DNA from 3 places in the Pseudonocardia sp. DR1-2 genome. Region 2 is predicted to be linked to each of the others. Evidence: riboswitches for the same ligand, from Rfam matches in the RefSeq annotation. Region 2 holds a riboswitch; each other region holds the start of a gene.
The links. A riboswitch is a leader RNA that binds a small molecule or an ion and turns the genes downstream of it on or off. The one in region 2 is predicted to bind cobalamin.
Positions count from the first base shown of each region.

Region 1: it holds a riboswitch for cobalamin, as region 2 does, so the genes downstream of both, metE (5-methyltetrahydropteroyltriglutamate--homocysteine S-methyltransferase) here and ND486_RS17350 (hypothetical protein) in region 2, are expected to answer to the same signal.
Region 3: it holds a riboswitch for cobalamin, as region 2 does, so the genes downstream of both, ND486_RS04170 (ribonucleoside-diphosphate reductase subunit alpha) here and ND486_RS17350 (hypothetical protein) in region 2, are expected to answer to the same signal.

Region 1 covers NZ_JAMQOF010000001.1:903,647-913,478, reverse strand. Annotated here, with positions in the region: gene ND486_RS04245 (VWA domain-containing protein) at 1-174, opposite strand, end outside; gene ND486_RS04240 (MoxR family ATPase) at 187-1,461, opposite strand; gene mdo (NDMA-dependent methanol dehydrogenase) at 1,598-2,890, opposite strand; cobalamin riboswitch at 3,124-3,333, shown strand; gene metE (5-methyltetrahydropteroyltriglutamate--homocysteine S-methyltransferase) at 3,460-5,760, shown strand; gene ND486_RS04225 (ABC transporter substrate-binding protein) at 5,852-7,381, shown strand; gene ND486_RS04220 (ABC transporter permease) at 7,378-8,322, shown strand; gene ND486_RS04215 (ABC transporter permease) at 8,331-9,104, shown strand; gene ND486_RS28815 (hypothetical protein) at 9,107-9,238, opposite strand; gene ND486_RS04210 (hypothetical protein) at 9,325-9,832, shown strand, end outside.
Region 2 covers NZ_JAMQOF010000005.1:349,479-359,310, reverse strand. Annotated here, with positions in the region: gene ND486_RS17390 (cobyric acid synthase) at 1-124, shown strand, start outside; gene ND486_RS17385 (putative cobaltochelatase) at 121-2,379, shown strand; gene cobO (cob(I)yrinic acid a,c-diamide adenosyltransferase) at 2,392-3,006, shown strand; gene ND486_RS17375 (cobyrinate a,c-diamide synthase) at 3,000-4,364, shown strand; gene ND486_RS17370 (cobalamin biosynthesis protein) at 4,418-4,918, shown strand; gene cobA (uroporphyrinogen-III C-methyltransferase) at 4,915-6,135, shown strand; gene ND486_RS17360 (MarR family transcriptional regulator) at 6,188-6,697, shown strand; gene ND486_RS17355 (chloride channel protein) at 6,694-8,283, shown strand; cobalamin riboswitch at 8,280-8,468, shown strand; gene ND486_RS17350 (hypothetical protein) at 8,503-8,874, shown strand; gene ND486_RS17345 (DNA polymerase IV) at 8,894-9,832, opposite strand, start outside.
Region 3 covers NZ_JAMQOF010000001.1:887,710-897,541, forward strand. Annotated here, with positions in the region: gene ND486_RS04145 (ABC transporter ATP-binding protein) at 1-324, shown strand, start outside; gene ND486_RS04150 (hypothetical protein) at 335-697, opposite strand; gene ND486_RS04155 (hypothetical protein) at 818-1,204, shown strand; gene ND486_RS04160 (ABC transporter substrate-binding protein) at 1,201-2,721, shown strand; gene ND486_RS04165 (trans-aconitate 2-methyltransferase) at 2,722-3,471, opposite strand; cobalamin riboswitch at 3,641-3,844, shown strand; gene ND486_RS04170 (ribonucleoside-diphosphate reductase subunit alpha) at 3,975-6,878, shown strand; gene ND486_RS04175 (ribonucleotide-diphosphate reductase subunit beta) at 6,884-7,960, shown strand; gene ND486_RS04180 (HoxN/HupN/NixA family nickel/cobalt transporter) at 8,152-9,276, shown strand; gene ND486_RS04185 (siderophore-interacting protein) at 9,311-9,832, opposite strand, start outside.

The DNA of each region.
Region 1 (9,832 bases), on a different contig from region 2:
CTCGTCACGCCGGTCCTTGATCAGCGCGATGCGCAGCGCCTCCTTGAGCACCGCCTTGTCGGACAGCACCCCGGGCTGGGCGGCGCAGGCCATCGCGTCGAGCGCCTCGGACACCGAGATGCGCACCGACCGGATCCGCAGCAGCCGGACGAAACGGTGGATGCTCGCTTCCACTCCGGGCCCCGATCAGACCGGGCGCTTGCGGGAGCCGCCGAAGGAACGGGTGCCCTGGCCGGGCGAGACCTTCCGGATCGCCGACGGCGGCGGCGCGACCCCGCCGGGCAGGCCGCCGTAGATGCCGCCGTGCCGTCCCGCCTGGTCCTTCGCGGCCCGCTTGGCGCGGCCGTCGACGTCGCCGTCGTCGTGGTCGTCGTCCACGCGGGCGGCCGGAGCACTCGGGGTCCGGGCCGAGGGCTCGCCGTGGTCGTGGTCCCCGTCGTGGCCGTGCCCGTGGCCGTGCCCGTGTCCGTGGCCGTGCTCGGGGACCACGGCGTTCGGGTCGACCAGCCGCGGCAGGGCGTCCAGGGCCTTCTTGACGTCCTTGTCGTACTTGACGACGACGGACACGGTGTCGGACAGGATCTGCGAGTTCAGCTCGTCGACCCCCAGCACGGCCAGGGTGCGGGCCCAGTCGATGGTCTCCGAGATCGACGGCGACTTGCGCAGCTCCAGCTCGCGCAGCCCGCGCACGACGTTGACGAGTTCCTCGGCCAGCTGGTCCGACAGCCCGGTCTTCTTCGACTTGACGATCTCCAGCTCGCGGGAGGCCGACGGGTAGTCGAGGAACAGGTGCAGGCAGCGGCGCTTGAGCGCGGCGGCGAGGTCGCGGGTGTTGTTCGAGGTCAGCAGCACGTACGGGCGCTGCTCGGCGACGAAGGTGCCGATCTCGGGCACGGAGATCTGGAACTCGCCCAGTGTCTCCAGCAGGACGGCCTCCAGTGCCTCGTCGGCGCGGTCGACCTCGTCGATCAGCAGCACGACGGGCTGTTCGGAGCGGATGGCTTCCAGCAGCGGGCGCGGCGCGAGGAAGCGCTCGGAGAAGAACACGCTCTCCTGGGACCCGATGCGGTCGACCGCGGAGGCGAGGTCGGGGGCGTCCTCGACGAGCTGCCCGATCTTCTCGCGGAGGATCTGGGTGTACATGAGCTGCTTGCCGTAGTCCCACTCGTACAGGGCCTTGGTCTCGTCCTGGCCCTCGTAGCACTGCAGGCGCAGCAGCCGGCGCCCGGTGGCGACGGCGAGCATCTTCGCCAGCTCGGTCTTGCCGACCCCGGCGGGCCCCTCCAGCAGCAGCGGCTTGTCCAGCCGGGTCAGCAGGAACACCGTCGTGGCCAGGCGGGTGTCGGCGATGTAGCCCTGCTCCCGCAGGGTCTCGATCACCTGGTCGACGGACTCGAACGGACCGGTCGAGGCGACGGCGTCCGCCGCCTCGGTCACAGTGGGGACGACAGCCTCGGACACGCGGATATCTCCTTCGCGGGCCGCACCGGCTCTGGTGCGGAGAAGAGCGGGGCCGCAGCCAGCGGGCCCACCCACCCGAGTATCACCTCGGATGGCTGGGCCCGCTGGTGCGACGGTGGACGTACTGACCTGCGGATCAGGTCAGCAGGTCGTCCAGGTCACCGTTGATGGAGTGGTCGACGACCGGGCGGACGGTCTCGAACGTGCACTCCTTCGGGTTGCCCGGGGTGCAGGCGTCGCCGAGGACGTGGTTGGTGATCCGGTCGACGTCGGCCGCGTCACCGACGATGGTGGGCGCGTTCTCGTAGAACTTGGTCGGGCCGATGCCCAGCCGGTTCTTCGAGTAGGTGTCCTGCTTGACGTCGGCGAACTTCTCCGGGATGCCCACGTCGCGCAGCAGCCGGATGGAGGCGGCGAGCGCGGCGTCGGCGGCCTGCGGCTTGGTCATGCCGCGGGTGTCGACCCCCATCGCCTCGGCGATGTCGGCGAAGCGCTCGTACACGACCGGCATGTTGAACGCCCACACGCGGGGCAGCGCGATGGCGTTGTTCAGGCCGTGGTGGGTGTCGTAGAACGCCGACACCGCGTGGCTGATCGAGTGGATGATGCCGAGACCACCGGAGTTGAACGCCTGGGCGGCGATGTACTGCGCGTACATCATGCCCTCGCGGCCGGAGAGCTCCTGGCCGTTCCAGACGGCCTTGCGCAGGTTCTGCGAGGTCAGCTTGATCGCGTGCAGCGCGTTGCCCAGCGACGGCTGGAAGTCCAGCCGCGAGACGTAGGGCTCCGAGGCGTGCGCGAGCACGTCGAACCCGCACTGCGCGGTGTAGTCGATCGGGCAGTCGTAGTAGAGCACCGGGTCGTCGATCGCCAGGGTGGTGACCGAGGCGTCGTCGAACGCGACGTACTTGTGCGGGTTGTCGGGGTCGGTCGTGGTGTCGGTGATGACGTAGGCCCACGAGGTCTCCGAGCCGGTGCCGGCCGTGGTGGAGACCGCGATGTGCGGCGGGTTGGCCGGGTTCTCGGACTTGTTGAAGCCCTCGAACTCGTTGACGTTGCGGCCGTCGTGCGCGACCGAGATGCGCGCGCCCTTGCAGGCGTCGTGCGAGGAGCCGCCGCCGATGGAGACGAACGAGTCGCAGTTGTTCTGCTGGTAGAGGCCCACAGCGTCCATGACGTTGTAGTCCTTGGGGTTCGACTCGACCTTGTCGTACAGCACGACCTCGAGGCCGTGGTACTTCATCGACTCGACGATCTTGTGGACGATGTCGGTGCCCCGCAGGCCCGACGTCATGACCAGGGTCTTCTTGAAGCCCAGCTTCAGGGCCTCCGGGCCGATGAGCTCGTGCGACCCCGGACCCATGAGCGCACGGGGGAACGGGTGGAACTCCTTGATGGGGAACGGCTTGAGCAGCTCGTCTACCTGCATGTCAGCCCTTTCTGAGGCAGGTGGATGGGTCGAGACCGCACGCTATGACCCCTGTGGCCGCGGGCACAGGGGTGATCGCCATTACCCCTCGGGAGACCGGGCAGGTTCCCCCTCCGAACGGAGGGGCGCAGGGTGAGGTCGCCCTCGACCCGGTCGCCGGGGAGGACGTGGCAGTAATGCCAATGTATGGCAACAGGGATCGTTCGGCAACAGTTCGCCCGGCCGGTCCGGGGTAGTGTCGGCTCGCCGACGGTTCGTGCCGGCCCGACGACGGGGCGTCACGAGGCAAGAGGGAACCCGGTGGGAATCCGGGACTGCCCCGCAGCGGTGAACGGGAACGACCGCCGTCAACAGCACTGGGAGTGATCCCGGGAAGCGACGGCCAGTAGGTCTGCGCAGTGCGCCCGTGAGTCCGAAGACCTGCCGCCGGTGCGTGCGCCGTCCGGCGTGCGCGGATCCGTGGCCTCGCGGGAGGGCCGGGCGGACGACCGGGCACCGTCGTGCCCGGCGGTCGCAGGCGCCCCGTGCCGGCGACGGGTCCTCCACCGCACTCGCGAGGAGAGAGGGCCGTGAGCATTCCTTCCAGCAGCACCATCGGCAGCACCGTCCTGGGGTACCCCCGGATCGGACCGGACCGGGAGCTCAAGCGGGCGACCGAGGCGTACTGGGCCGGGCGGACCGACGCGTCCGCACTGCGCGACGTCGCCGCCGGGCTGCGCCGCGACACCTGGACCGGGCTGCGTGACGCCGGGCTCGGCTCGGTGCCGGGCAACACGTTCTCGTTCTACGACCACGTCGGAGACACCGCGCTGGCGGTCGGGGCGGTGCCGGAGCGCTTCGCCGGCGTCACCGACCCGCTGGAGCGGCTGTTCGCGATGGCCCGCGGCCGCACCGGCGCCCCCGCCTGCGAGATGACCAAGTGGTTCGACACGAACTACCACTACCTGGTCCCCGAGGTCGGCCCGGACACCCGGCTCGCGCCGGGCAGCCGCAAGGCCCTCGACGAGTTCCGCGAGGCCCTGCGCTGCGGGATCACCACCCGTCCGGTGCTGGTCGGGCCGGTGACCTTCCTGCTGCTGTCCAAGCCGGCCGGCGGTGCACCGGAGGGCTTCCGCCCGCTGCACCTGCTCGGGCCGCTCGTCGAGGTCTACCGCGACCTGCTCGCCGAGCTCGCCGAGGCGGGCGCGGAGTGGGTGCAGCTCGACGAGCCCGCCTTCGCCGCCGACCGGACGCCGGAGGAGGTCACGGCGCTGCGCCGGGCCTACGACCGGCTCGCCTCGGCGACCCGGCGGCCCAAGATCCTCGTCGCGTCGTACTTCGGGGAGCTGGGACCCGCCCTGCCCGCGCTCGCCGCCACGGCCGTCGAGGGGCTGGCGCTCGATCTCGTCGCGGGGGCCGCCGACCTCGATTCCCTCGACCCGGCGGTCCCGGGGCTGGACCGGAAGGTGGTGCTGGCCGGCGTCGTCGACGGGCGCAACGTGTGGCGCACCGACCTGGACCGGGCGCTGGCGACGGCGCAGCGGCTGGTCGGCGTCGCGGGGCGGGTCGAGGTCTCGACGTCGTGCTCGTTGCTGCACGTCCCCTACGACCTGACCGCGGAGACGGCCCTGCCCGGCGACGTCGTCGACATGCTGGCGTTCGCCCGGCAGAAGGTCGCCGAGGTCGTGCTGCTCGGGCGGGCCCTGCACGAGGGCCCCGACGCGGTCGCCGCGGACCTCGACGCCGCACGGGCCGTCCGGGAGCGGGTCGCCGCCACCGCGCGCCGCGACGAGCGGGTGCGGTCCCGGCTCGACGCGCTCGGCCCCGACCACTACCGGCGCGGTCCCGGCGACGTCCGGGCGAAGGTCCAGCGCGAGGCGCTCGGCCTGCCCGTCGTCCCCACGACGACGATCGGCTCCTTCCCGCAGACCGCGCAGATCCGGCGCGACCGGGCCGCGCACCGCTCCGGCACGATCGACACCGGCACCTACACCGAACGGATGCGCCAGGAGATCGTCCGCGTGGTGCGGCTGCAGGAGGACATCGGGCTCGACGTCCTGGTGCACGGTGAGCCCGAGCGCAACGACATGGTCCAGTACTTCGCCGAGAACCTCGACGGCTTCGCCACCACCGACCACGGCTGGGTGCAGTCCTACGGCTCGCGGTGCGTGCGCCCGCCGATCCTGCACTCGGACGTGTCCCGGCCCCGGCCGATCACGGTGGAGTGGGCGCGGTTCGCCCAGTCGCTGTCCGACGCGCTGGTCAAGGGGATGCTGACCGGCCCGGTGACGATCCTGGCCTGGTCGTTCGTGCGTGACGACCAGCCCCTGGGTGACACCGCCCGGCAGGTGGGGCTGGCCCTGCGCGACGAGGCACTCGACCTGGAGGCCGCCGGGATCCGGATCATCCAGGTCGACGAGCCCGCACTGCGGGAGCTGCTGCCCCTGCACGAGCGGGACCGGCCCGCGTACCTGGACTGGGCGGTGGACGCGTTCCGGCTGGCCGTCGGCGCCGTCACCGACGCCACCCAGATCCACACCCACCTCTGCTACTCCGAGTTCGGTGAGGTGGTGGGGGCGATCGACGGGCTCGACGCCGACGTCACCACCGTCGAGGCGGCCCGGTCGCGGATGGAGGTGCTGGCCGACCTCGGGCCGGGTGTCCCGCGCGGGCTCGGCCCGGGCGTCTACGACGTCCACTCGCCCGAGGTGCCCGGCACCGACGAGCTGGTCGACCAGCTCGGTGCGGCGCTGCGCCACATCGGACCGGACCGGCTGTGGGCCAACCCGGACTGCGGGCTGAAGACCCGCGGTGAGGCGGAGACGGTGGCGGCCCTGACCAACCTGGTCGCCGCGGCCCGCCGGGTCCGGGACTCGGCGACGACCGGCTGACCCCGTGTCGCGACGCCCCGCGGCTCCCCGGCCGCGGGGCGTTGCTCACGCCACCGTTGATTGAACAGATGGTCAGATGTAGTCATATGGGGTGATCGCACGAAAGATGGCCGCGCTGCTCGCGGCCGCCGCCCTGGTGCTGACCGGCTGTGGCGCCGGCACCGGCGCCGGCGGCACCGGGACCCCCGACCCGGCCGGTGAGCTGACCGTGGCCCTGCAGTTCCCGCCGCGCGCCGACTACGCCTTCGACGCCGACGACGGCGCCCGGCTGCAGTCCCTCGGCGTCGCCGAGACCCTGACCACGGTCGACGCCGACGCCCGCCCGGCGCCGATGCTCGCGACGGCCTGGGAGCAGCAGGGCAACGCCTGGCGGGTCACCCTGCGCCAGGACGTGCGGTTCCACGACGGCACCCCGCTCACCCCGGACGCCGTCGTCACGGCGCTGCGCTACGTCGCGGGCGTCGAGGCCCCGCCGCGGGCGATCCGGGGCATCGGCTTCGCCGTCACCCCCGACGGCGCCGACGCCGTGCGGATCACCACCACCGAGCCCGACCCGGTGATGCCGCTGCGCCTGTCCAGCGGCAACCTCGGCATCCTCGCGCCCGCCGCCTACGCCGGCGGCGGGGCGCCGGCCTACCTGCGCACCGCGACCGGCCCGTTCGTGCTGGACTCGGTCAGCGGCGCCGACTCCGCGCAGCTGGTCCGCAACGACGACTACTGGGGCGAGCCGGCGGGTGCCGCCCGGGTCACCGTCCGCTACGTCGAGGACCCGCAGGCCCGCGCGCTGGCGATCCAGGCCGGCGACGTCCAGTTCGCCGAGGGGCTGCCGCAGGCCCAGCTGGCGCAGGTCCGCGCCGCCGGCGCCGAGGTCGTCGAGTACCCCAACGCGCGCACCGTGCCGCTGCAGCTCAACCAGTCCGCGACGCCGTTCTCGGACCTGCGGGTCCGCCGGGCCGTCACCGCGGCGCTCGACCGCCCGGTGCTGGCCCAGCAGGTCCTCGCCGGTGGGGCCGCACCCGCGGCCGACCTGTTCGGCGCGGCCGTGCCCTGGGGCGAGACCGCGCCGCCGCCCGGGGCCGACGTCGCCCGCGCCCGGCAGCTGCTCGCCGAGGCCGGCTACACCGAGCAGAACCCGCTGACGGTGCGGCTGTGGACCTTCCCGAACCGGCCCGAGCTGCCCGCGCTGGCGAACGCGATCCAGGCGATGCTCGGTGCCGCCGGGGTGAAGGTCGACATCACCGTCGGGAACTACGAGGCCCAGGAGCCGAAGGTCCTCGCCGGTGACTACGACATGTTCCTCAACTCGCGCAGCTACCTGTCCGACTTCCCGGACGCGGCGAGCACGCTGACCTCGGACTACACCTGCGACGGCAGCTACGCCATCGACCAGTACTGCAACCCCGCCTACGACGCGCTGGTCGACCGGCTCAACTCCACCGAGGACCCGGCGGCCCGCCAGCAGCTGTTCGGAGAGGCCGCCGCGATGCTGACCCGCGACGCCGTCGGCGTCATGGTCGTGCACCCGCGCAACACCGCCGTGCTGCGCGGCGCCACGGGCTTCGTCCCCGACCCGCTGCAGATCCGCCCGGTGCTGCCGCAGCTCTCCCCGACCACGGGGTGATCGGGCTCCTGCTGCGCCGGCTCGCCGTCGTCGGGCCGGTGCTGCTGGCCGCGTCGGTGCTGGTGTTCGCGCTGCCGCGGCTGGTCGGCGTCGACCCGGCGCGGGCGGTCCTGCGGGCCCGCAGCGCCGAGGCGGTGCCGGACCCGGCGACCGAGGCGCGGCTGCGGTCCTCGCTGGGGCTGGACGCGCCGGTCACCGAGCAGTACCTGCGCTGGCTGGGCGGGGTCCTGCGCGGCGACCTCGGCCACGGCTACGTCGCCCGGACCCCGGTCGCCGGGCAGATCGCCGACGCCGCGGCGGTCTCCGGGCTGCTCGCGGTGCTCGCGCTCGCCCTCGCGGCGGTCGTCGGCATCCCCGCCGGGGCCTACGCGGCACGCCGGCCCGGCGGACTGCTCGACCGGTTCCTCGGGCTGGGCACGGTCGCCGGGGTCGCGGTGCCGGAGTTCGTGCTCGCCCCCTGGCTGGTGCTGGTGTTCGCGGTGTGGGCCGGGGCGCTGCCCGCGCTCGGCTGGGGCGACCCCGCCCACCTGGTCCTGCCGGTGCTGACCCTCGCCGCCTACCCGGGGGCCCTGGCCGCGCAGCTCGTCCGCGCCGAGACCGCCGGGGTGCTGGCCCGGCCGCACGTGCTCGTCGCCCGGGCCAAGGGCCTCGGTGCGCACCGGGTCCTGTGGCGGCACGGCGCCCGGCTCGCGACGACGTCGGTGACCGCGCTGGCCGGGATGTTCGTCGCCGGGCTGCTGGGTGGCTCGGTGGTGGTCGAGGTCGTGTTCGGCATCCCGGGGCTGGGGCGGCTGCTGCACCGGGCCGTCGTCGCGCAGGACCTGCCGGTGGTGCAGGCGGGCACGCTGCTCGTCGTCGCGGTCGCGGTGGTCGCGGGGGTGCTGGTGGAGGTGCTGGCGACGGCGCTGGACCCGGTGCTGCGCTCGGCGGGGTCACGGTGAGGCCCCGGGTGCGGACGGGGTGGTGGGTCGCGGCCGGGGTGGCCGCCCTGGCCCTGGCCGCGCCGGCATTCCTGCCCCACCCCGACGCCGTCGACTTCGCCGGGATGCTCGCCGGGCCGTCCGCGGCGCACCCGCTGGGCACCGACCAGCTCGGCCGGGACCTGCTCGCGCGCACCGTCCACGGCGGACGGCTGACCGTCGGGCTGGCGCTGTCCGCGGTGCTGGTCACCGGGGTGTCCGGGGTGGCCGTCGGGTCGCTCGCCGCGGTCGCGGGCCCGGTCGGGCGAGCGGCGATGCGGGTGGTCGACGTCCTGGCCGCGATCCCGGTGGTGCTGTTCGGGCTGCTCGCCGCGGTCGCGCTGGGTCCCGGCGTCGGGTCGCTGCTGGTGGCGGTCACGGTGATCGCCTGGACCCCGTTCGCCCGGCAGGCCTACCTGCTCGCGCTCGCCGAGCGGCAGCGGGAGTACGTGACGGCGGCGGTCGCCCTCGGCGCGGGGCCCGGTCGGGTCCTGACCCGCCACGTCGCGCGGAACCTCGTCCCGCCGCTGGCCGCGCACGCCTGCGTCCGGTTCGCGAGCACCCTGCTCACCGTCTCCGGGCTGTCCTTCCTCGGGCTCGGCGTCCAGCCGCCGACCGCGGAATGGGGCGCGATGGTGGCCGAGGGCCGCGAGTACCTGTTCGGCGCGCCGCAGGTGGTGCTCGTGCCCTCGCTGGCGGTCGTGCTGACGGCCGGGACGGCCCTGTGGTGGGGACGCCGGTGGGAACGGGTGGGTGCCCGGTGAGCTCAGGCCGCGTGGACCTGCCCGCCCGCGGGGTCGAGGGGCCTGCCCAGCTCGGGGAACCAGCGGAACGCCTCCGGCCTGCCCTCCCAGTCGCAGCCGGCGCACTCCGGGCCGTCGTGCGGGTGCTCGTCCACGATGCCTCCCGATCGTTGTTGCCATCACTGTGCAACAGAGCGTGTCGGGGTGTGAACCCTCCGGTCGGAGGGGCAGGGTGAGGGACGTGGGCGACGGGGACGACGTGGACGACGTGGACGACGTGGCCGGGTTGCTGAGCGCGTACCTGGCCGACCCGTACGCGGGCTGGAGCATGGGTGCGCCCGGCGCGATCGCGGAGTTCGTGCGGACCCCCGACGAGCCGGTCGGGTCGTCCGGGCGGGGCACGGTCGTCACCGCGCGCGGCGGGATCCGGATCGAGCCGCACCCGTCGACCCGGCCGCTGGCCTACCGGACGCCCGTCGGCCCGCACGAGCACTGGAACCACGCGGTCGCGCTCTGTCTGCCCGCGCCCGCGGCCCGCGGGGCCGCGCGGACCGCCGTCACCGTGCTCGGGCCCGACCGCTCCGCGCTGCGGCGGGCCGACCGCGACGCCGTGCTCGTCGACCTCGGGCTGGGCACGACCACGGTGGACGCCTGCGTGCGCACGGCCGACCCCGACCTGCTCGGGCTGCTGCACCGTGCCGCGGGCGGCCCGCTCGACGGCGCGCTGACCACCGCGCTGGTCGAGGCGG
Region 2 (9,832 bases):
GGATCTGCTGGCCGACCTGGTCGAACACCACCTCGACACGTCGTCACTTGAACATGTGATCGGACACGGTGCGCCGTCGGACCTCCCGGTGCTGACCTCCGGTCTGGCAGCCTCACCCGCGTGAGCACGAGCACCGCCCCCGCCGCCGGACCTCCCCGTTTCCCGTTCTCCGCCGTCGTCGGCCACGACGACCTGCGGCTGGCGCTGCTGCTCAACGCCGTGCACCCGGGTGTCGGCGGTGTCCTGGTGCGCGGGGAGAAGGGCACCGCGAAGTCCACGGCGGTGCGCGCGCTGGCCGCGCTGCTGCCCTCGCACGAGGTCGTCGACGCCTGCCGGTTCGGCTGCGACCCCGCCGCGCCGGACCCGTCCTGCCCGGACGGCCCGCACCCGGCGGGGGCGGCGGGCGGGCGTCGCCCGGCCCGGCTGGTCGAGCTGCCCGTCGGCGCGACCGAGGACCGCCTGGTCGGCTCGCTCGACCTGGAGAAGGCACTGTCGGAGGGCCGCCGCGCCTACCAGCCCGGCCTGCTCGCCGACGCCCACCGCGGGGTGCTCTACGTCGACGAGGTCAACCTCCTGCACGACCACCTCGTCGACCTGCTGCTCGACGCCGCCGCGATGGGCCGCGCGCACGTCGAGCGCGACGGCGTCTCCGTCTCGCACGCGGCCCGGTTCCTGCTGGTCGGCACGATGAACCCGGAGGAGGGCGAGCTGCGCCCGCAGCTGCTCGACCGGTTCGGGCTGACCGTGGAGGTGCGGGCCAGCCGCGACGTCGACACCCGGGTCGAGGTGACCCGGCGGCGGATGGCGTTCGAGGACGACCCGGCCGGGTTCGTCGCCCGCTTCGCCCCGGACGAGACCGCGACCGCGGCCCGGCTCCGCGCCGCGCAGGCCCACGTCGCCGCCGTCGCGGTGAGCGACCGGGAGCTGCGGCGGATCGCGTTCGTGTGCGCCCGGTTCGACGTCGACGGCATGCGCGCCGACCTGGTCATCACCCGGGCCGCGGCCGCGCACGCCGCCTGGCAGGGCCGCGACGCGGTGACCGCCGACGACGTGCGCGTCGCCGCCCGGCTCGCGCTGCCGCACCGCCGTCGTCGCGACCCGTTCGACGAGCCCGGCCTGGACCCGGCCGAGCTGGACCGCGCCCTCGCCGACGCCGAGGACCACCTGGGCCCCGAGGACGACCCGGACCCCGACGACGACCCGGACTCCGGCGGCCCCGGCCCCGACGACCCGGCCGGGCCGCAGGACGGTCCGGACGGCCCCGACGCCGGCGACGAGCCCGGCGACGCCGACCCGACCGGGGACACGCCCCCCGCCGGCGGCGACCCGCGCGGCGACGGCGGGACCGGCACCGGTGAGCGCGCCGAGGCTCCCGGCACCGACGGCACCGACGGCACCGACGGCACCGACGGCACCGGCGGCACCGACGGCGGGGACGACGCCACCGACCTGGCGACGCCCGGCGACGACCGGGCCCCGGAGACCGCCGAGGCCCCGGCCGGCGGCGACGGCGGGGACGGCCGGGCCGTCGTCGTCGGGGACGCCGCGCGGCTGCACCGGGCGACGGTCCGGAAGTTCACCGTCCCCGGGCTGGGCGCGGGCGCGCCGGGCCGCCGCTCCCGGGCCCGCACCGACGCCGGTCGCGTCGTCCGTCCGTCCGGGGCCGGGACCACCCGTGCCGCGGACCTGCACCTGCCCGCGACCGTGCTCGCCGCCGCGCCGCACCAGGCCGGGCGCGGGCGCCGCGGGCCGGGCCTGCTGGTCCACCGCGACGACCTGCGCCGCGCCGAGCGGGAGGGCCGCGAGGGGAACCTGGTGCTGTTCGTCGTCGACGCGTCCGGCTCGATGGCCGCGCGCACGCGGATGACCGCCGTCTCGGGGGCCGTGCTGGGCCTGCTCCGCGACGCCTACCAGCGCCGGGACAAGGTCGGGCTGGTCACCTTCCGGGCCCGGTCCGCGGAACTGGCGCTGCCGCCGACGTCGTCGGTGCCGACCGCCCAGCAGCGCCTGTCCCGGCTGCGCACCGGCGGGCGGACCCCGCTGGCCGGTGGCCTGCTCAAGGCCCGCGCCGTGCTCGACGCCGAGCGCCGCCGCGACCCGCGCCGCCGCCCGCTGGTCGTGCTGCTCACCGACGGGCGGGCCACCGTCGCCGCCCGCGACGGCGGGGACCCCGTCGCCGACTCCCGCCGCGCCGCCGGGCTGCTGGCCGCGGACGGGGTGCACACCGTCGTCGTCGACTGCGAGGCGGGCCACGTCCGCCTCGGGCTCGCCGCGCCGCTCGCCGCCGCCGCGGGCGGCGAGCTGGTGACCCTCGACGAGCTGACCGCCGACAGCGTGGGCGACCTGGTCCGGGAGACCCGGTCCGCCCGCGCCGCCTGAGAGGAGACCACCGTGCCGCAGGGACAGGTGTCCGTCACGCCCACCGACGGGCTCACCACCCGCCAGCGTCGCAACCGGCCGCTGCTGGTCGTGCACACCGGGGTGATGAAGGGGAAGTCGACCGCCGCGTTCGGGATGGCGCTGCGCGGCTGGAACCAGGGCTGGTCGATCGGGGTGTTCCAGTTCGTGAAGTCCGCGAAGTGGAAGGTCGGCGAGGAGGAGGCGTTCCGCGCCCTGGGCGAGGTCCACTCCCGGACCGGGCAGGGCGGGCCCGTCGAGTGGCACAAGATGGGCTCGGGCTGGTCCTGGTCGCGCAAGGCCGGCACCGAGACCGACCACGCCGCCGACGCCGCCGAGGGCTGGGCCGAGATCCGCCGCCGGATCGGGACCGAGGCGCACCGCGTCTACGTGCTCGACGAGTTCACCTACCCGCTCAAGTGGGGCTGGATCGACGTCGACGAGGTCGTCGACGTGCTCACGAACCGGCCCGGGCAGCAGCACGTGATCATCACCGGCCGCGACGCCCCGCAGGCCCTGGTCGACGCCGCCGACCTGGTCATGGAGACCACGAAGGTCAAGCACCCGATGGACGCCGGACAGAAGGGCCAGCGGGGGATCGAGTGGTGAGCACGGCCCGCGCGCTGGTCGTCGCGGCGCCGTCGTCGGGGAGCGGGAAGACCACGGTCGCGACCGGGCTGATGGCCGCGCTGTCGCGGCGCGGCACCCGGGTCGCACCGTTCAAGATCGGGCCGGACTACATCGATCCCGGCTACCACACCCTCGCCGCGGGCCGCCCGGGCCGGAACCTCGACGTCGTCCTGCAGGGCGCCGACCGGCTCGCCCCGCTGGCCCGGCACGGCGCGCGGGACGCCGACGTCGCCGTCGTCGAGGGGGTGATGGGCCTGTTCGACGGCCGCATCGCCGACGGCGCCGGGTCCACCGCCCAGGTCGCGGCGGCCCTGGGCGCGCCGGTGGTGCTGGTCGTCGACGTCCGGGGGCAGTCCCGGTCGCTGGCCGCGCTGCTGCACGGTTTCCGCAGCTTCGACGACTCCGTGCAGGTCGCCGGGGTGATCCTGAACCGGGTCGGGTCCGACCGGCACGCGCAGGTCTGCCGGGCCGCGGCCGAGGAGGTCGGGCTCCCGGTGCTGGGCGCGGTCCCGCGCCGCGCCGAGCTGGCGGTGCCCTCGCGGCACCTGGGCCTGGTCACCGCCGCCGAGCACGGCTCCGCCGCGACCGCCGCGGTGGACGCGATGGCCGCGCTCGTCGCCGAGCACGTGGACCTCGACGCCGTCCTCGCGCTCGCCCGCCCGCTGCCCGACGGACCCGTCTGGGACCCGGCGGCCGAGCTCGGGACGGACCCGGTGCCGGGCCGTCCGGTGGTCGCGCTCGCGGGGGGCCCGGCCTTCGGGTTCGGCTACGCCGAGCACGCCGAGCTGCTCAGCGCGGCCGGTGCCGACGTGACGACCTTCGACCCGCTGCGCGACCCCGCGCTCCCGGCGGGCACGGCCGCGCTCGTGCTGCCCGGCGGCTTCCCCGAGGAGCACGTCGGCGCGCTCGGGGACAACGCGCCGCTGCGGGCGCAGGTCGCCGCGCTGGCCGCGTCCGGGGCGCCGGTGCACGCCGAGTGCGGCGGGCTGCTGTACCTGTGCCGCGACCTCGATGGGACGCCGATGTGCGGGGTCCTCGACGCGTCGGCGGGGATGACACCGCGGCTCACCCTCGGCTACCGCGACGCGGTCGCGGTGTCGGCGTCGCCGCTGTTCGCGGCGGGTGAGCGGGCCGGGGCGCACGAGTTCCACCGGTGCGCGGTCACCCCGAGGGCCGGGGCCGCCCCGGCCTGGGCGTGGCGCGGCGGCGAGCCGGAGGGCTACGTCGACGCCCGGGTGCACGCGTCGTTCCTGCACACCCACCCGGCCGGGGTGCCCGGCGCCGTCGCCCGGTTCGTCGCGGCGGCCCGCGCCGGCGCCCCGGCCGCGCTCGCATGATCACCGGCCGGGGAGCGGAGCCTCCGCGGGCCGAGCGCTCCGCTCCACGGCCGGTGGTCACCGTCGGGGTGGGGCTGCGGCCGGGCACGTCCGAGGCCGCGGTGCGCGCGCTGCTGGACCGGGTCGCCGCCGCGCACGGGCTGGAGCTCGGGGACGCCGTCGTCGCCACCCTGGACCGGCGGGTGTGGGAACCGGGGTTGCGGGCGGCCGTAGCACCGCGGGAGCCGCACGGGTTCGCGGCCGCCGCGCTGGCCGCGGTCGCGGTGCCGCGGCCGGCTGCCCGGGTGGCCGCGGCCGTCGGGACCTCGTCGGTCGCAGAGGCCGCCGCGCTGCTCGCCGCCGGCGACGGGGCCCACCTGGTCGTCGGTAAGACCGCTGGTCAGGGCGTCACCGTCGCCGTGGCCGCCCGATCGGCGGATGTGGGATTGCCCTCCGGGGTCTCCTCCGAAACATGCGGGCCCGGCTATCGTCCGGCGTCGCCGTCGAGCGGGGGGCCCGCGCAGGGAACCGCTGCCACCGCCGGGCGTCGGAGTCCGGGAGAGGAACGTCGTTGAACGCGCACCACGAGCAGTACCTGGTCGGGCTGGACCTGGCCGGCCGCCGGGCCGTCGTCGTCGGTGGGGGACAGGTCGCCCAGCGCCGTGTCGCCCGCCTGATCGCCGCGGGAGCGGTCGTCGAGGTCGTCTCGCCCGAGGTCACCCCGGCGGTCGAGGGCATGGCCTCGGCCGGGGAGATCACCTGGACGGCCCGCCGCTGGACCGACGGCGATCTCGCCGGCGCCTGGTACGCGATCGCGGCCACCGACGAGGCCGCGACCAACGCCGCCGTCGTCGCCGAGGCCGAGCGGGACCGCGTGTTCTGCGTCCGCGCCGACGACGGCGACAAGGGCACCGCGGTCACCCCCGCCACCGGCGGCTACGACGGGCTCACCGTCGGCGTGCTGGCCCGGGGCGCGCACCGGCGGTCCGCGGCCGTGCGCACCGCGCTGGTCGAGGCGCTGGCCGCCGGTGTCGTCGACGAGTCGGCCGAGCCCCCGCGGGCGGGGGTCGCGCTGGTCGGTGGCGGCCCGGGCGACCCGGAGCTGATCACCGTGCGCGGCCGGCGGCTGCTGTCCCGCGCCGAGGTCGTCGTCGCCGACCGGCTCGGCCCGCGCGACATCCTCGACGAGCTGTCCCCCGAGGTCGAGGTCATCGACGCCTCGAAGATCCCCTACGGCCGCGCCATGGCCCAGGAGCGGATCAACGAGCTGCTCATCTCCCACGCCCGGGCCGGGAAGTTCGTGGTCCGTCTCAAGGGCGGTGACCCGTTCGTCTACGGCCGCGGGTTCGAGGAGGTCCAGGCGTGCGCCGCGGCCGGGGTGCCGGTGACCGTCGTCCCGGGCATCACCAGCGCCTTCGCCGCACCGGCCGTCGCCGGGACGCCGGTGAGCCACCGCGGGGTCGCGCACGAGATCGTCGTCGTGTCCGGGCACGTCGCGCCGGGTGACCCGCGCAGCCTCACCGACTGGACCGCGCTGGGCCGGATGACCGGCACCATCGTGCTGATGATGGCCGTGGAGCGGCTCGGGAAGTTCGCCGAGGCGCTGATCACCCACGGCCGCCCGGCCGACACCCCGGTGCTGATCGTGCAGGACGGCACCACCCGGATCGAGCGGTCGGTCCGCGCGACGCTGGAGACCGCCGAGCAGGTCGCGGCCGAGCAGGAGATCAGCCCGCCGGCGATCGTCGTGATCGGGCCCGTCGCGGGGCTGCAGGCGCCCGTCGGGGGGTGACCCCGGCAACCCGTTGCACACTGCAAGTTTGCAATGTGCAACGATCGCGGGCGTGACGGACGAGATCGATGACGTCGTCGACGCGGTGATGACCGCGAGCCGGGCGATGCTCTCCGTGGTGGCCCGGTCCCTGGCCGCCGCGGGCGAGCGCACCGGCGGTGACACCGCCGGCGACGTGACCCTGCCCCAGTACCGCGCGCTGGTCGTGCTGGCCCAGTACGGCACCCGGCGACCGGCCGACCTGGCCAGGGCACTGACCGTGTCGGCGTCGACGGCGACCCGGATGTGCGACCGGCTGGTGACCCGCGGCCTCGTCGCGCGCACCCGCACCGGCGACGACCGCCGCGAGGTCGCCGTCGCGCTCAGCCCGGCCGGGCGGGCGCTCGTCGACGAGGTCACCCGGCTGCGCCGCGCCGAGATGCACCGGCTGCTCGCGACGCTGCCCGCCGCCGAGCGCGCCGCGGTCCGCGACGCGCTGCGCCGCTTCGCCGAGGCCGCGGGCGAGGTCGGCGAGACCGACTGGGCCGTCGCGCCCGTGCCCGCCGAGGACGGTTCCCGGTGACCGCGGTCCGCGCGCTGCACCGCGCGCTCGTCGGCACCCGGCCGGGGCTCGTCGGCCTGGCGACGGTCATCGGGGTCGGTGCCGGCATCGGGTCGGTGCTGTTCCACGAGCTGATCCTCGGTGTGACCTGGCTGGTCACCGGCCGGGAGGACTTCTCCGACGCCGGCCGGGTCGCCTCGCCGCACCTGCCCGGGCTGGGGGTCTGGTTCCTGCTCGTCGCCCCGGTGCTCGGCGGCCTGGTGTACGGCCCGCTGGTCCAGCGGTTCGCGCCGGAGGCCCGCGGGCACGGGGTGCCGGAGGTGATGCTCGCCGTCGCGCGCCGGGGCGGGCGGATCCCGGCCACCGTCGCCGCGGTGAAGGCGCTCGCGTCGGGGATCTGCATCGGCACCGGCGGCTCCGTCGGCCGGGAGGGCCCGATCGTGCAGATCGGCTCCGCGCTCGGCTCGGCCATCGGGCAGTGGCTGCGGGTGCCTGCCACCCGGCTGGTCCTGATGGTCGCCTGCGGCGCCGCGGGCGGGATCTCCGCGACGTTCGACGCCCCGATCTCCGGGGTGGTGTTCGGCCTGGAGCTGATCCTGCGGTCGTTCAGCGCCGAGGCGTTCGGCGTGCTGGTGATCAGCTCGGTGGTCGCGAACGTCGTCGCCGAGGTGATCGCCGGGGACCGCGCGATCCTGACCCTGCCGCACTTCGACCTGGGCAGCCCCGCCCAGCTGCCGCTCTACGCGCTGCTCGGGCTGCTCGCGGGGCTGCTGGGCTGGGCCTTCGCCCGCATCCTCTACGCCGTCGAGGACGCCTGCGACGCCGTCTGGCGCGGCCCGGAGTGGCTGCGCCCGGCCGTCGGCGGGCTGCTGCTCGGCGCGCTGCTGCTGGCGCTGCCCCAGATGTACGGCGTGGGCTACCCGGTGCTGGAGGCCGCGATCGGCGGCCGGTACGTCGTCGGGTTCCTGCTCCTGCTCGTCGTCGGGAAGATCCTCGCCTCCAGCCTCACCATCGGCATCGGCGGGTCCGGCGGCGTCTTCGCGCCGTCGCTGTTCGTCGGCGGCACCGCCGGGACCGCCTTCGGCTACGCCTCCGCGGCCCTGTTCCCGGCGCTCGACCTGCACCCCGGCGCGTTCGGCCTGGTCGGCATGGCGGCGGTGTTCGCGGGGGCCGCGCACGCCCCGATCACCGCGGTGCTCATCGTGTTCGAGCTCACCGGCGACTACGCCCTGATCCTGCCGCTGATGGCCGCCGTCGTCCTGGCCACCGGCCTGTCGAACCTGGTGTCGCGGGACAACATCTACACGCTCAAGCTGCTGCGACGCGGGATCGACCTCGCCGCCGACACCCCGACCGACGAGGCGCTGCGCCGGGTCGTCGTCGCCCAGGTCATGCGCCCCGCCGACGGCACGACGCCCGACCCGGAGCTGCCCGCCCTGGACCCGCACGGCTCCGTGCACGACGTCCTCGGGGTGCTCGCCGCGCACCGGGGCGCCGCGCTGCCCGTGCGGGAGGGGCCGGACGGGCCGCTGCTCGGGACGTTGACCGAGCACGACCTGCTCGACCATCTGCGGGGAGTGGCCGGGCGGGGGACGGTTGACCGCTAACCCGGTCGCGTGATGGGCTCCGGCCGACGACGGAACAGGAAGCCGGTGCGAGTCCGGCGCGGTCCCGCCACTGTCACCGGGGAGTGCCCTCCCCACACCGGCGCCACCGCCCGCGAGGGTGGGAAGGCCTGGGAGGGCGTACCGATCCGGGAGCCAGGACACTGCCCGTCGTCGCGGATTCCCACTGATGAGGGCGCGGACCCTCGAGGAGGACATGCGATGAGCCACGACCTGGTGGTGCTCGGTACCGATCCGTCCGGCGACGACGCGTCCCGGACGGGGGCGCACGACCTGCTGGCCGAGGCCGGGACGGTCTTCGCCTTCCCGCAGGCCGAGTCGACCGCCCTGTTCTACGCCGAGGCGTGGCGGGTCGAGCCGGTCACACCGCGCGACGCCGTCGCCCGGATCGGGGCCTGGGCCGCCGCCGGGCCTGCCGATGCCGCGGTGCTGCTGGTCGGGGGCGACCCCGCGGGCGACGCCGCGCTCGGCGCCGTCCTCGACGGTCTGGCCCGCACCGCTCCCACGCTGCGCGTCCGGATCGCCGAGGGCAGCCGCGTCGCACCGCCGCACCGCAGCCCGCTGATCGGCTGAACTCACACGGGGCCCGGGCTCAGCCCCGCCAGCTGCCCAGCGGGTCGGCTCGGGTGAGGTCCGGGTCGGCGGCGTCGAGCGTGCGGGTGCGGCCGGGGCCGGTGAGCGCGGTCTCGAACCGCACGGTGACCCGCCCGTGCCCGGCGCCCTGGACCCAGCCGTGGCCGTGCTCGGGGTGGGCGACGTCGTCGCCGGCGCGCCAGGGCCGGTCCGGGTCGGGTTCGCGGTCGGGCCGGTCCGGGCGGAGCGGGCCGGGCGCGTCGCCGGGCTCCTCGATCGCGTCGGGCCCGGTGGCCGCGTCGTTCTCCGGAGCTGCGTCGAGCACGGTCACCCCCGCCGCGACGGCCGGGCGGGTGGCCGCGGGCGGGGCGTCGGGGGCCGGGGCCGTCGTCCACCCGCTCTCCGACGGCACCGCGTCGAACAGCGCCAGTGGCGGCTCGTCGCCGAAGCCGGACACCGACACCCCCAGCAGCCGCACCCCGCCCTCGCCGACGGCGCCCTCGGCCAGCCGCCGGGCCACCGCGACCAGGGTCGCCAGGTCCCGGGTCCCGAAGGGGGTCGTCTCGGACCGGGTGTGGGTGGTGAAGTCCCCGGTCCGCGCCTTCACCGTGACGGTGCGGGCGGTCCGGCCGTCGGCGACCAGGCGCCGGTGCACGGCGACGCAGATCGACTCCACCGCGGTGTGCACCGCGCTCATCGCGGTCAGGTCGGCGTCGAACGTCGTCTCCGCGCTGATCTGCTTGGCCGCGCCGCGCGGGGCGACCGGACGGTCGTCGACACCGCGGGCCAGGCGGTGCAGCTCGGACCCGACGGCACCGCCCAGCACCCCGGCGACCTCGCGGGCGTCCATCGCGGCGAGCTGTCCGATCGTCTCGATCCCGATCTTCCGCAGCGCCTCGCCGGAGACCGGCCCGATGCCCCACAGCGACCTCACCGGGAGCGGGTCGAGCACGGCGGC
Region 3 (9,832 bases), on a different contig from region 2:
GCGCTGCTGGAGCGGCTCGGGGTCCCCGCCGCGACAGCCGCGCGCCGCCCGGGCGGGCTGTCCGGCGGTCAGCTCCAGCGCGCCTCGGTGGCGCGGGCTCTGCTCGCCGGGCCCGCGGTACTGGTGGCCGACGAGGCCACCTCGGCGCTGGACGGCGGGCACCGCGCGCTGCTGCTCGCCGAGCTGCGGCGCGTCTGCCGCGAGGACGGCACCGCGGTGCTGCTGATCAGCCACGACCCGGTCGCCGTCGCGTCGGCGGACCGGGTCGTGACCCTCGTCGACGGCCGGGTGGCCGCGGCACCGCAGCCGGTCCCGGCCGGCTGAGCCGGAGCGCTCAGGCGCCCGCGTGCTCGCGCAGCAGCTGCGCGGTCTCCCGGGTGACCTCGGCGTGCAGCCGGCAGTGCTCGTGGTGGTCGGCGTGCGCGCCGCAGGCGGCCGAGCTGGCCTCGCAGGCGAGCGCGGCGGCCGACGCGGCGGCCTCGCCGACCGCCTTGTCCCCGGTCCGGCGGCCGAGCACGCTCGCGGCCGCGGTACAGAGGTCGGCGGCGTCGAGGGCGAGGAGCACCTCGGTCTCCATGCCGCCGGAGGCGACCATGGCCGAGGCGCAGGCGGTGCTCGCGCGGGCGGCGTCGTGCAGCTTCTCGACGACGGTGGCCGGGGTGCTGACGCCGGCGGCCTCGAGGACGTGGTGGCTCATGGGGATCTCCTGGTGTCCGGGGTGTGGGACCGGAGGGTTCCCGCGTGGCGGTGGCCGCACTCACCTGATTGTCATCCTTGACGTCTGAACAATCCGTCATATGTCGCGTAGGGTCGGATCATGTCTGCGCTGTCCGCCGTCACCGTCTGCCGGGGATGCTGCTGCGGCTCCGGTCGCAAGCACCCGGGCCTGGACCGGCCCCACCACGACGGGCTGCTCGACCGGCTCACCCGGGGCATCGAGGGCCACGCGCGGCTGCGGACCAGCGAGTGCCTCGGCCCGTGCGCCGACTCCGACGTCGTCGTGGTCGGACCCACCCCGGTCGCGCGACGGGCCGGTGCGCGGCCCGTGTGGCTGCGTGCGGTCCTGGACGCTGCGACGACCGACGCCGTCGCCGACTGGGTCCGCGCGGGCGGACCGGGTACGGCGCCCCGCCCGGCCGCCCTCGACGGGCACGTGTTCACCCCCGGCCTGCGCGCCTCGGACACCGGGCGGGCCGCCGGATGACCCCGCCCGAGCTGTCCCGGCGCCGGGTGCTGACCGGCGCGCTCGGCGTCGCCGCGCTCGCCCTCACCGGCTGCTCCGGCGGCGGGACGGGCGAGGAGCGGCTGCGGGTCGCCTTCGCGACCGGCGGCTCGCGCGAGTCGCTGGACCCGCACGTCCTGCCGCTCTACGTCGACCAGGCCCGGGCCAAGGCGTGCTTCGACACCCTCACCGGGTGGTCGCAGGACATGACCCCCGAGCCGCGGCTGGCCGAGTCCTGGGAGAGCGACGCGACCGGGCGGCGGTGGCGGATCCGGCTGCGCGCGGCCCGCTTCCACGACGGCTCCCCGCTCACCGCCGACGACGTGCTCGCCACCCTGGCCCGCATCACCGACCCGGCGACCACCGCGATCGCCGCGACCCTGTTCCGCGACCTCGACGCGGCCGCCTCGCGGGCGGTGTCGGCGAGCGAGGTCGAGCTGGTACTGACCCGGCCGAACACGCTGTTCCCGCTGGCCTGGGGCGCGCCCGGTACCGAGATCGTCAAGGCCGGGACGACGTCGTTCGACCGTCCGAACGGGACCGGGCCGTTCCGGCTCGCGTCGTTCACCCCGGGCGGGTCCACCGTCTACACCGCGTCGGAGGACCACTGGGACGGCGCGCCCGGCGTACGTGAGCTGGAGTTCCTGCCCGTCGACGACGAGGCCGCCCGGATCGGCGCCCTGCTGTCCGGCCAGGTGCACTACGCCCACGACCTCACCCCCACCGGCGCCGCCCGGCTGGGGGGCGAACAGCGCGCCTCGGCGCTGTCCGCGCCGGCCTCGGCGAGCCAGTTCCTGGTGATGCGGGTGGACCGGGCACCGTTCTCCGACCCGCGGTTGCGCGAGGCGGTGCGGCTGGGCATCGACCGCGAGGAGCTCGTGCGGGTCGTGCTGCTCGGGCGCGGCCGGGTCGGCGACGACATGTTCGGCCAGGGACTGCGCTACCACCCGGCGGGGGTGGGCCCGGTGGCGCGGGACGTCGCGCGGGCCCGCGCGCTCGTCACCGAGGCCGGGGCACAGGGGGCGGCGATCGAGCTGCAGACCAGCGGCGCCGACCCGACCTTCGACGCCGCCACCGCACTCGTCGCGCGCCAGCTCGGCGAGGTCGGGCTGCGGGTCACGGCACGGCCGCTGCCGTCGTCGGGCTACTTCCGGGCCATCCGGCAGCAGGGCGTGTTCTCCCAGAACAGCACCGGCTCGCTGCCGATCCCGGACTACATCGGACGCCGGATGCTGACCAGCACCCCGACCTACGACTTCACCGGCTACCGCAGCCCGGAGATCGACCGCCTCTACTACGCCGCTGTCGCCACCACCGACGACGCCGCGCGCACCGACGCGTTCGCCCGGATCCTCGGTCTGCTGCGCGCCGAGTCGGGCGCCCTGGTGTGGGGTGTGCGGGACTGGAACGTCGGCGTGGCGGCCGGGCTCACCGGACTGGAGGCGGCCCGGCCGAACACGTTCGCCTGGGCGAACTTCGCGCGCGCCCGGCTCGGGTGATCAGCGGATCGCGACCAGGGTCCGCCGGTCGAAGGTCTGGGTGAGCGTCCCGACCTCGGCGAACCCGGCGCCGGACAGCGCCTGCTCCCAGGCCGGTAGCGACGACCCGCCGGTGACCCGGTCGGCGAAGCGGCGCTCCCGCTCGGCGAACCCGTCGGCCAGGGCGGGCTCGTCGGCGAGCGCGTCCCACCAGGTCCGGAAGTCCTCACCGGTCGCCAGTCCCCGGTCGGTGCGCTCGACACGCAGGGTCCGGGTCAGCTCGGCCAGGCGCGGCCGGGCGGGGTCGGCGAGCAGGGTGTCGACGTTCACGAACACCCCGCCGGGGCGCAGCACGGACGCGAGGCGCTGCGCGAGCCCGGGCAGCGCGTGCTCGGGCAGCCAGTGCAGGGCGGTGGCCGAGACGGCCGCGTCGAACGGCCCGCCGCCGACGGCGTCGGTCCACCCGGGACGCGAGAGGTCGGCGTCGACCCAGTGGACGCGCTCGCCGGTGGTCCGCCGGGCCAGCTCCAGCATGACCGGGTCGACGTCGACGCCGACCACCTCGGCCCCGGTCCAGTGCGCCGCCGCGCGGGCCGCGAACGACCCGGGCCCACAGGCGAGGTCGAGCAGCCGGGCGGGGGTGCCGGCGAGACGGTCGACGACGTCGAGCGCCAGCGCGAACAGTTCCTCCCGGTCGGGGATGTAGCGCTCCTGCTGGGCGTCCCACCGGCGCAGCCAGTGCTCGGCGTCGAGGTCCGTTCCGGTGGTCATCGCACTCTCCTGCACAACGGTGGCAACAGTGCGGCCGACGGTATCCGCGCGGACCCGTCGAGCGGAAGGGACCGCCGGGCCCGTGACCGGCGACGTTCACCGTGCGTGACTCGATGGCCGTCGAAACCGGAACCGATAGGGGGGTCGATCGTGTCCGAACCCCAGATGTAGTGTCCGGGGCGCTGGTGGTTCACCGGTCCGCACGGGCCGGTGAGGCAAGAGGGAACCCGGTGGGAATCCGGGACTGCCCCGCAGCGGTGAACGGGAACGACCGCCGTCAACAGCACTGGGAGTGATCCCGGGAAGCGACGGCCAGTAGGTCTGCGCAGTGCGCCCGTGAGTCCGAAGACCTGCCACCGGTGCGCGTGCCGACCGGCGCGCGCTGCTCCGGGGCCTCGTGGGACGGCGCCAGGGTGCGGTGGGCCGCCGACGACACGCCGACCCACCGCCTCCTCGTACCGCGCCCGCCCCCGGAGGGACGGCGACTCGCGAGGAGAGAGCCCGTGACGGCTTCCACCGCTGCACCGGCAGCAGCACCACCGGCCCTGCGCGTCATCCGGCGCGACGGGTCCGAGACCGGGTTCGACGCCACGAAGATCTCGGTGGCGACGACCAAGGCGTTCCTGGCGGTCGAGGGGGACTCGGGCGCGGCGTCGTCGCGGCTGCACCACCTCGTGGCCGGACTGACCGACCAGGTCGTCGCGGCGCTGACCCGGCACCCGGCGCGCGCCGTGCACGTCGAGCAGATCCAGGACCAGGTCGAGCTCGCCCTGATGCGCGGAGGCCACCACAAGGTCGCCCGCTCCTATGTGCTCTACCGCGAGCAGCAGGCCCGGGCCCGCGCGCACGACGGCGGGGACACCGCCGCCGCGGACGCCCCGGTCGTGCACGTCACCCACCCCGACGGCAGCCGGGCCCCGCTGGACCGGGTCCGCGTCGCCGCGGTGCTCGACGAGGCCTGCGCCGGCGTCGAGGACGTGACCCCGGACAGGGTGCTCGCCGAGCTGGACCGCACCGTCTACGACGGCATCACCGCCGACGAGCTGGCCCAGGCCCTCGTCCTGGCCGCGCGCACGCTGGTCGAGCGCGAGCCCGCGTACTCCCTGGTGGCCTCGCGGCTGCTGCTGGACCGGCTGCGCGCCGAGGCCGTGTCGCACCTGTCGGGCGCCCGGGAGACCCCGGACCACGCGACGATGGCCGGGCGGTACGCGGCCTACACGAAGGACTACCTGCGCCACGCCATCGCGATCGGCCTGGTCGACCCCGAGCTCGCGACCTTCGACCTGGACCGGGTCACCGCCGCGATCCGCCCCGAGCGCGACCTGCAGATCGGCTTCCTCGGCCTGCAGACCCTCTACGACCGCTACTTCCTGCACGAGCGCGGCGTGCGCTTCGAGCTGCCGCAGGCGTTCTTCCTGCGGGTCGCGATGGGGCTGGCGGTCCGCGAGGTCGACCGCGAGGCGCGGGCGGTCGAGTTCTACGAGCTGCTGTCGAGCTTCGACTTCATGGCCTCGACCCCGACGCTGTTCAACTCGGGCACCACCCGCCCCCAGCTGTCGTCGTGCTTCCTCACCACCGTCGACGACGACCTGGAGTCGATCTTCGGCGGCTACCGCAACAACGCGCTGCTGGCGAAGTACTCCGGCGGGCTGGGCAACGACTGGACCCCGGTCCGGGGGCTCGGCGCGCACATCCGGGGCACGAACGGCGTCTCCCAGGGCGTGGTGCCGTTCCTCAAGATCGCCGGGGACACCGCCGTCGCGGTGAACCAGGGCGGCAAGCGCAAGGGCGCCGCGTGCGCCTACCTGGAGACGTGGCACGTCGACATCGAGGAGTTCCTCGACCTGCGCAAGAACACCGGCGACGACCGTCGCCGCACCCACGACATGAACACCGCGAACTGGGTGCCCGACGAGTTCCTGCGCCGCGTGCAGGCCGACGGCGAGTGGACCCTGTTCTCCCCGGACGAGGTCCCCGACCTGCACGACCTCTACGGCACCGCGTTCGCCGAGCGCTACCGCGCCTACGAGGCGGCCGCGGCGCGCGGTGAGGTGCGGGTGCACCGCACGGTGCGCGCGGTCGAGCTGTGGCGGCGGATGCTGACCATGCTGTTCGAGACCGGGCACCCGTGGATCACGTTCAAGGACCCGTGCAACCTGCGCAGCCCGCAGCAGCACGCGGGCGTGGTTCACTCGTCGAACCTGTGCACCGAGATCACCCTCAACACCCGTGCCGGCGACGAGGGCGAGGTCGCGGTCTGCAACCTGGGCTCGGTGAACCTCGCCGCGCACGTCACCGCGGACGGGCTCGACGCCGACAAGCTGCGCCGCACGGTGACCACCGCGGTGCGGATGCTCGACAACGTCGTGGACATCAACTTCTACACGATTCCCGAGGCCCGCCGGTCCAACCTGCGTCACCGCCCGGTCGGCCTGGGCCTCATGGGCTTCTCCGACGCGCTGTTCACCCGGCGCATCGCGCCCGGCAGCGACGCGGCGGTGCAGTTCGCCGACCGCAGCGCGGAGGCGCTGTCGTTCCACGCGATCACCGCCTCGTCGGACCTGGCGGTCGAGCGCGGCCGCTACGCCAGCTTCGACGGGTCGCTGTGGAGCCGCGGGATCCTGCCGCTGGACTCGCTCGAGCTGCTGGCCGCGGCCCGCGGCGACGGCGAGCTCGACGTCGACCGGTCGTCCACGCTGGACTGGGACGCGCTGCGGGAGAAGGTGCGCACCCAGGGGATGCGCAACTCCAACGTGCTCGCCATCGCCCCGACGGCGACGATCTCGAACATCTGCGGGGTCGGGCAGTCGATCGAGCCGATCCACCTCAACCTGTACGTGAAGTCCAACATGTCCGGCGACTTCACGGTGATCAACCCGCACCTGGTCCGCGACCTCAAGGACCGCGGGCTGTGGGACGAGGTGATGGTCGCCGACCTCAAGTACTTCGACGGGTCGCTGGCCGAGATCGACCGGGTCCCCGCCGACCTGAAGGAGCTCTACGCGACCGCGTTCGAGATCGAGCCGCGCTGGCTCGTGGCCGCCGCCTCGCGCCGGCAGAAGTGGCTGGACCAGGCACAGTCGCTGAACCTCTACCTCGCCGCCCCCAGCGGCCGGGCGCTCGACGAGCTCTACCGCCTCGCCTGGCGCTCCGGGCTCAAGACCACCTACTACCTGCGCACCCGCGCGGCGACGTCGGTGGAGAAGTCCACCCTCACCGGCACCGACGGCCGGCTGACCGGCGTGCCGAGCACCCCGGCCGCCGCCCCCGCCGCGTCGCCCACGGCCGGGGTGCCCGCGGTCCCGGCCACCGCCGTGCCCATCACCGCCGTGCCCGCCACCGCCCCCGACCTCGATCCGGGCCGTGCCTGCTCGGTCGACGACCCCGACTGCGAGGCCTGCCAGTGACCACTCTGCAGCCCACCGGAAGCACCGAGAACGCCAGCGGCCTGGGCGAGATCGCCCGCGGCGCCGCCCCGATCGACGCCGACGACAAGCGCATGATCAACGCGCGCGCCGACGTCAACCAGCTCCTGCCGCTGAAGTACACCTGGGCCTGGGAGAAGTACCTGGCCGGCTGCGCCAACCACTGGATGCCGACCGAGGTCGCCATGCAGGCCGACATCGCGCTGTGGCGCTCCCCCGGCGGGCTCACCGACGACGAGCGCCTCATGCTCACCCGCAACCTCGGGTTCTTCGCCACCGCGGAGTCGCTGGTCGCGAACAACATCGTGCTCGCGGTGTACCGCCACCTCACCAACCCCGAGTGCCGCCAGTACCTGCTGCGGCAGTCGTTCGAGGAGGCCGTGCACACCCACACGTTCCAGTACGTGTGCGAGTCGCTCGGGCTCGACGAGGGCGCGCTGTTCAACGCGTACCGCGAGGTCCCCTCGATCACCGAGAAGGACGCCTGGGCGCTGCGCTGGACCCGGGCCCTGTCCGACCCGGACTTCCGGACCGGCACCCCGGAGAACGACCGCGCGTTCCTGCGTGACCTCGTCGCGTTCTACGTGGTGTTCGAGGGCATGTGGTTCTATACCGGGTTCGCGCAGATCCTCTCGCTCGGCCGGCGCAACAAGATGGTGGGCATCGCCGAGCAGTACCAGTACATCCTGCGGGACGAGTCGATCCACCTGAACTTCGGCATCGACTGCATCAACCAGATCAAGATCGAGAACCCGCACCTCTGGACGGCCGACTTCGCCGCCGAGATCCGGACGATGCTGCACGAGGCGTGCGAGCTGGAGGTCGCCTACGCCCGCGACACCATGCCCCGCGGGATGCTCGGCCTGACCGCCGAGTCCTGCGAGCGCTACCTGCGGTTCATCACCGACCGGCGGGCCGAGCAGATCGGGCTCGCCCCGCTGTTCGGGGAGCCGGAGAACCCGTTCCCGTGGATGAGCGAGGCCATGGACCTGCGCAAGGAGAAGAACTTCTTCGAGACGCGGGTGACCGAGTACCGGACGGGTGGGTCGCTGGACTGGGACTGAGGGGGTGGGCCGGGCCGGGTGACCGGCCCGGCCCGCGGACCTGACCTTCCGGGGAGGGATCAACCCGACAGACGCGGACCTCTGTCGCCATTCCCGGGCAACAGCCATGACAACGCGGGGTGGACGGCGCACCGTCACGGGGTCACGACACCGACCGCGCCGGCCGGCCCCCGAGCCCAGGAGAGCCACCGATGTCCGTCCCCCGCTCCGCCCCCGCCCGCCGCTTCCGGGCCGATCTCGACCGGCACGACCGCCGCTCCCTGGCCGGGATGGCCGCGTTCGTCGCGCTGCTGCACCTCGCCGGGTTCGGGGTGCTCGTGTTCCTCGTCGCCCCGGCGCACTACAGCCTCGGGGCCACCGGGGTGTTCGGCGTCGGGATCGGGGTGCTCGCCTACACCCTCGGGCTGCGGCACGCCTTCGACGCCGACCACATCGCCGCCATCGACAACACCACACGCAAGCTGCTCGCCGACGGCGGTCGCAAGCCCCTGTCGGTCGGGTTCTGGTTCTCCCTCGGGCACTCCACCGTCGTGTTCGGACTGACGTTCCTGCTGGGCGTGGGTGTACGGGCGCTGGCGAGGCAGGTCGGCGACGACAGCTCGGTCCTGCACGCCGTGACCGGCGTCGTCGGGTCCTCGGTCTCCGGCGTCTTCCTGTGGATCATCGGCCTGGTCAACCTGGGTGTGCTCGTCGGGATCGTCGGGGTGTTCCGCCGGATGCGCCGCGGCGAGTACGACGAGGCCGAGCTCGAGGAGCACCTCGCGAAGCGCGGCGTCATGAACCGCTTCCTCGGCGGCCTGACCCGCGCGGTGCGCAGGCCGTGGCACATCTACCCGATCGGCTTCCTGTTCGGCCTCGGCTTCGACACCGCGACCGAGGTGACGCTGCTCGTCCTCGCCGGGGGCGCCGCGGCGTTCGCACTGCCGTTCTACGCGGTCCTCGTCCTGCCGGTCCTCTTCGCCGCCGGGATGAGCCTGCTCGACACCGTGGACGGGGTGTTCATGAACGTCGCCTACGGCTGGGCGTTCGCCCGGCCGGTGCGCAAGGTCTACTACAACATCACGATCACCGGGCTGTCCGTCGCGGTCGCACTGGTCATCGGCACCATCGAGCTCGTCGGGGTGCTCGTCCAGGAGACCGGCACCACCTCCGGGCCGCTCGTCGCGATCGCCGACGTCCCGCTCGACGACGCCGGCTACGGCATCGTCGGCCTGTTCGTCGTCGCGTGGCTGGTCGCGATCGCGGTGTGGCGTTTCGGCCGGGTCGAGCAGCGGTGGTCCGCCACCGGTGCGCCCGAACCGGCCGCGGAGGCCTGAGGGCCGCCCGCGCCGACCGGCCCGGGGTCCTCGCTCACCCGGAGGCGGCACCGTCCGGCGCGGGCAGCTGCTCGGCCACGTCGGCCATGTCCTGCTCGGTGGGGGCGTCGTCCTGGGTGAGATCACGACGCCAGTACCCGGTGAAGGCGACCCGCCGCCTGTCCAGCCCTCGCTCGCCGACCAGGTGCCGGCGGACCGCCCGCACCGCCGAGGCCTCCCCGGCGACCCAGGCGAACACCGGCCCCTCGGGCAGCTCGACCGCGCGCACCGCGTCGGGCAGCGAGCCGCCGCCGCGGTGCACCCAGTGCACGTCGGCCCCGGGCAGCTCCTGCTCCTCGGCCGGGCCGTCCACCTCGACCACCGCGACCGCCCGGGTCCCCGGCGGCAGCTGCTCGAGGATCGCGGCGATCGCCGGCAGCGCGGTCTCGTCCCCGACGAGCAGCCGGACCGGCTCGCCGTCCGGGCTGCGGTACCCGGCGACGGCCGGCCCCAGCACCCCGACGACGTCGCCGATCGCGGCGCGGGCGGCCCAGCGGCTCGCCGGGCCGGCGTGCCC